DNA from 2 places in the Colwellia sp. F1 genome. Region 2 is predicted to be linked to the other one. Evidence: predicted binding sites of a transcription regulator. Region 2 holds the regulator's gene; the other holds the start of a gene.

Region 1 (3,204 bases), on a different contig from region 2:
TTAATCAATCTGTTTGTTCAATTATCATTCACTAACGCAAATATTTCATCGGTAGAAAATCCACGGTATTGTAAAAATCGTATCTTTTTGGTTTGTTCTTTTTGAGTTGGCGGTGGTTCATCTTTGCCACTTGCACCAAAACGTTTATTATACGCAAGCTCGGCTTGAAGATACCAATCAATTTCGCAATTATTCTGTAATTGTTGAATAATTGTTGAACAAACACCTTTTTGTTTTAATTCATTCGCAATATACTCCCAACCGTAACCCCGATTAACACGCTGTTGAAAAGTGGTTTGGGCAAAGCGAGTATCTGATAAGTAGCCTTTGACTAATAAACACTCAATAGCGGTTTCTATGTCATTAGCTGCAAACTCTCTTAGGCTGAGTTTATGTCTTAATTCAACCACGGAATGTTCTCGTCGAGCGAGCAAACTTACACCACATTGCAACGCTGTTTGTGTTTGTTTTCTTTTGTTTATCGTGTTTGTCTGTATATCATTATTATCAGTCATATCATTATTCGGGTTTGACGTTTTAATTTTTAATTTTTAATTTTTAATTTAGGCGCTTATAGCAAGCTTCGCGTTTATCATAGCAAATCTGTTGCACTACCCTAGCAGTGTATTCAATGGCTGAACTGATCGGTCATTTAGACAAGGCTACATGAGTTAACTTAGCAAATACTTCTCATGCTTGGTTATTCCTGTTTTATCTTCACATTGTTACCAAGTAAAGTTCATTTGCTCTTCGTTTACTTGCGCTGTGTCTAGTCCTACTGTTAAACCTATTAAACGGATACCTCGACCTTGCTGCCGCTCTAACGCTTCTTGCAATAATTCATAGAAGAACTTTTTATCTAAAATATTTTTTTTATGCTCCACGGTCGTTTGCTTAAAGTCATCAAACTTTAATTTAACGCCTTGCTTTATTATCTTTTTTTCAGGCGATGCTTTTTCAAGCCTACTCAATAAGGCGGAATACAAACGTTCAATTACGCCATAACATTCTTGTGCTGTAAAAATATCTGAGTTAAATGTTGTTTCAACACCTACTGACTTACGCACGCGTGAAGTTTCTACCTTTCTATTATCAATACCATGACACTTTTCCCATAGTGATTGGCCAAACTTACCAAAGTTTCTCAGTAGTAAAACGCGATCATAAGCTTTGACATCCTTGCCTTTATATAAGGATAATTTATTCAGCTTTTCCAAAGTAACTTTACCAACCCCAGGTATTTTCTCTAACGCCATGTCTGCCACAAAAGCTTCAACTTGCTCAGGCGTAACAACACAGATCCCATTAGGTTTATTGATATCAGAAGCAATTTTTGCAATAAATTTATTGGGGGCAACTCCAGCGGAAGCTGTTAAATTCAGCTCTTTGTAAATAGAGTCACAAATATCTTTAGCAATTAGGGTAGCGGAGCCTTTAAATAAGGTACATTGACTGACATCTAAATAAGCTTCATCCAAGCTTAACGGTTCAATGATATGAGTATAACGTTCAAATATTTCTCTTATCTTAATACTCACCTTTTTATATACCTCCATCCTGCCTGGAACAATGACTAAATCTGGACACTTTTTTAATGCGAGCCCTGTTGCCATAGCACTGCCAATGCCATATTGCCGAGCAATGTAGTTACAGGTAGATAAAACGCCTCTAGCATGTGCTGCGCCGCCTACGGCAACTGGTTTGTTAGCCAGTTCAGGGTTATCTCTAATTTCAACAGACACAAAAAAAGCATCCATATCAATATGAATTATTTTTCTCACAGTAATCCTAAAAGCAGTCCACATCAAAATGGTAAGTATTTTCTAACGATATTTTACTGGCATTTTATACAGTGTCAATAACATGGTTAGTCGTGTCAGTAACAATGCCATGTTGTTAATCCATGCTGGCATTTTTGTTGGCGGTGTTCATCACAAAATAATTCTGTTAAAATGCGCCTCCCTAAAATGTAACGAAACCTATGCAACTGAACCTATATAACAAAGCTTACTATTGCAAAGGCTAACTTGATTACATTATTTATCTACAGCACTGGATTTACGTTCCAGCTAGTTCAATGGAGAAACCATGAGTTCATTAGAAAAAAAATCATCAAGCCCTATCACCGTCAAGCAAACCACTGCAACAATTACAATATGTGCATTGTATAAATTTGTTAGTTTAGAGGCGTTTGAAGCCTTACGTGAGCCATTAGCAAATAAAATGACAAGCCTTGATGTTAAAGGCACTCTATTGTTAGCCGCTGAAGGCATTAACGGCACTATTGCTGGTCCTCAAGCAGGTATTGATGCAGTATTAGCTTTTTTAAATGAACAACCTGGTTTAGATAATATTTCTCATAAAGAGTCTTACTGTGACGACAACCCATTCCACCGCACAAAAGTCAAACTGAAAAAAGAAATCGTTACTATGGGGGTTGAAGGCATTGACCCTAACCAAGTGGTGGGCACTTATGTTAAACCAAAAGATTGGAACGCGTTAATTTCTGATCCTGACGTTTTATTGGTTGATACACGCAATGATTACGAAATAGAAATTGGCACTTTTAAAAACGCCGTTAACCCTAATACTGAAACTTTTCGTGAGTTTCCTGACTATGTTGAGAAAAACTTAGATAAAAATAAGCACAAGAAAGTTGCCATGTATTGTACAGGGGGTATTCGTTGTGAAAAGTCTACCGCTTACCTTAAAGAGCAAGGGTTTGAAGAAGTTTATCACCTCGAGGGCGGTATTTTAAAATACCTAGAAGAAGTACCAAGTACTGAAACATTATGGCAAGGAGAATGTTTTGTTTTTGACGGCCGTGTAGCGGTTAATCATGACTTAGAGCAAGGCCAGTACGACCAATGTTTTGCTTGTCGCTTCCCTTTAACAGAAGATGAAAAACAAAGTGAACATTATATTAAAGGGGTAAGTTGTCATCGTTGTCACGACAAAGTAACTGACGAGCAACGCAATCGCTATGCTGAGCGTCAACGTCAAATATCGCTTGCAGAGGCGCGAGGTGAAAGCCACATTGGTGGTGAGATTCAAAATATTATTAAAGAACGTCGCCAAGAAAAATCGGCTAAGAAGTTAGCTCAAGCTAAAAAATCACGATAAAGTCAGTGCCACCAACTTTTCATAGCATGCTATTATAAATAACCTCATCAAGTATAGTTTTAGTCTTTTTCTTTACTTGCT
Region 2 (3,204 bases):
ACTCCTCTTTACTCAGAGAAGCAGTTAAAGAGGCCCGCTCAGCATCAGCGGCTTTTGCGGTTAAAGCATGCTGTTCTTTCAACCATGCGTCATAATCTTCGCTCGATTTCACTTCAACAACAATGGGCATAAAACCATGGTCTTTACCACAAAGCTCAGCACATTGGCCACGATAAATGCCAGGTTTATCTACATTCGTCCATGCCTCATTGATAAAACCAGGGTTAGCATCTTGTTTAATTGCAAAGGCAGGCACCCACCAAGAGTGAATAACATCATCGGAGGTAATAAGAAATCGAACTTTTTTATTGGCAGGGATAACTAAGGGTTTGTCAACTTCAAGTAAATAGTTTTCACCTTTAGCTGTCTCATTGCCTTTAAAGCTACCATTTTGATTCTCATATTGCTCTCTTGGTGTTGAAAGCACAGAGTAATACTCAATGTTTTGATCAAAGTATTTATAGTGCCACTTCCACTGAGACCCTGTTACTTGGATAGTAATGTCGGAATTTTCATTATTTTCCATGCTAATTAGTGTATTAGTGGCAGGGATAGCCATGGCGATAAGTATAATGACAGGGATGGCAGTCCAAAGTATCTCAACCTTGGTGCTTTCATGAAAATCAGCGGCTTTTGCTCCTTTAGATTTACGATGAAATATCATTGACCAAAACATGATACCAAAAACTACAACACCAATACCAGTACATATATAGAGTGCAAGCATATGTAAATCATACACTTCTCTACTAATCGCTGTTGCTCCTTTAGTCAAATTTAACTGTGAATTTGACCAGGCCGAACTAGAAAAAAGGCTTAAAATAAATAACCCAATTCCCATCAACCTACGATGGTTAGCTCTCTTCACTCAACTTCTCCCTCATTATTACCTACTTAAGCTAAAAAATGATTTTAAATATCACTTCAAAAACAAAGGTATAAGAAATAGAAAACAGAAAAGCAGCAATGTACTTCATACTCATTAAACTGATTAACTGTTAATTTAGTTATTATTTTCAAACAAGATAGTAATACCCTATTTAAAATTTATTAAATTAACTGACGTGAAACTGCTAACTCAGCACTACATGAATGTAATAGTAAGTTTGGGTATCGAATTAGCACATCAACGTCTTTTTATTTTTATACAGTTCTTGCTTATTATTTTGTTCGATTCCCACTCTAGAATCGCTCAAAACTTGATCTACGTCAAATGGTAATTATAAAAAAAAGCTGTAGTATCAATAGAGTAAGCACTCTAAAGCTTTGGAATAGCTTGATAGATATAGCCTATAGCTTTTTTCATTGATCTTATATTTACTAAGAATTATTGGCTATATAACAAGCAAAGTGGGTTTTATTAGTTAAATCGGGTGATATATAGGGGGATAGATAAGAAAGGTGTTGCCGCCAAAGTCTTTAGCAGCAATTGATTAAAAAAGACTAAAGCAACGCAGTTTACATCCAATTACCGTTACGAATTACGCCAACGGCAAGCCCTTCAACATTGAATTCTTGGCAAGTAAGATCGACCTTTATTGGCTCAAAATTATCATTTTCTGCGACTAAATAAACAACATCACCGTCTCGTTTGTAACGCTTAACCGTGACCTCGTTCTCTACTCTAGCAACAATGACCTGACCATTTTGAATATCGCTGGTTTGATGTACTGCTAATAAATCACCATCTAGAATGCCAATATTTTTCATACTTTCGCCATTAACTCTTAACAAGTAATTGGCGGGAGGATGAAACAAATCACCATTCATTTCATAATGTTGTTCAATATGCTCTTCTGCTAATATAGGTTCACCTGCAGCAACGCTACCCACCAGTGGCAAGCCTTCTACTACATTAAATTGCTCAGCTAAACGTATGCCACGCGAAGTGCCTGGCAACATTTCTATATAGCCTTTTTTTGCCAAGGCCTTTAAATGCTCTTCGGCAGCATTAGCTGATTTAAAACCAAAAAAAACTGCTATTTCAGCTCTTGTAGGTGGCATTCCTGTTGCTTGAATGTTTTCTTTTATTAAATCAAATATTTGTTGCTGGCGCTTAGTTAAAGGTTTTAATTTATTTACGATTGGCATTAGCTTTTCCTTTCTAGGTAAAACGCTGTATTTATTCACAACTGTTATTATATACAGCCACAAGGTAAACACAAGGTTTTACTGCTTACTAGCAAGGGTTACCTATCCTACTTTACTAACGCACTCACCTTTATACTCAGAAGACTAAGCGATAACGACCCTGACTGTCTTGTCTACCCAAAAACGGCAGGGCGTCATTAAGGGCGGCAGGAAATTTAGCGCCAGGTTGTAAATATCCTTCACCTGATACTTTACCGCCTTGTGCAACATACGCGGTAAAGGTTAACCCTAAATCATTTTTAGGTGACATTACTAGCGCTAGCGTGCCTTGGTCACAGCTAATATCGGCAGTTAATATGCCTAACGGTACAGTACGAGACAGAGCAGTAACACCAGCTTTAGACCACGCGCCATTGCCTGTTGCACTAACGCATTGATTGTTTTTGCTAAAATCAATTTCCGCTGATGCAACAGTTAAGGTGACATCACCTTGCGCTAACATAGGTAAAGGTAGCGGTAGTTGTTGTGCTATTTCATTAGCGCTTATTAACATATTAGCATTGCTTATTTTTGCTTTCGTTGACGACAGTACTAGATCAAAAGCCCCTTCTGGACCAGCATTAAACGGGTCACCAAATGTGATTGATAACTTAGGGGTTAATGACAATAAAGACCAAGGGCTTAACTGTGCGCTAACCTTGTTAATAGGCGTACCATTTATGACAACTTGTGCGATATTAGTGTGCCAAATACTGCCGCTAACGCCTGAAAGGTAAAGGCTTTTTTTAACATTATTAGGTAATGGTACTTGCTGTAAAACGAATGCGCTTGGCAAGGTAGCAATTACAAAGCCAAGATAAGCGATGACAAAAATAATGCCCATGGCAAGGTTTTTTTTCATTAGTAGTCTCTGTTTAACATTTGAAATTATAAGTACTAGCCGCTAGATTTTAGGCGTTGGGCTCTAGATGCTAGACGCTATTTTTGCTTAATTTTCACATCTGCCTGAATTTTATTCAGGCACCAGTTTTTATTATTGTTATGCACAATTAACCTTTACACTTTCCAGCTTATTACCGCCCAAGCTGTAAACGCCTCACCTTCACTTCTCCT

What was found. Region 2 encodes LexA, which represses DNA repair genes until DNA is damaged. Its sites were predicted from a motif close to TACTGTATNNNNATACAGTA; they were not measured.
Region 1: dinB (DNA polymerase IV) is a predicted target of LexA. The motif match lies at 1,836-1,855, and genes of this name have one in related genera.

What each region holds. Positions count from the first base shown of each region.
Region 1 is NZ_JBWDLI010000002.1:114,785-117,988, forward strand. It holds gene AC0UA9_RS02295 (regulatory protein RecX) at 18-515, opposite strand; gene dinB (DNA polymerase IV) at 726-1,781, opposite strand; gene trhO (oxygen-dependent tRNA uridine(34) hydroxylase TrhO) at 2,089-3,123, shown strand.
Region 2 is NZ_JBWDLI010000004.1:300,978-304,181, forward strand. It holds gene coxB (cytochrome c oxidase subunit II) at 1-868, opposite strand, end outside; gene lexA (transcriptional repressor LexA) at 1,459-2,091, opposite strand; gene AC0UA9_RS05760 (type II secretion system protein N) at 2,228-2,992, opposite strand; gene gspM (type II secretion system protein GspM) at 3,165-3,204, opposite strand, start outside.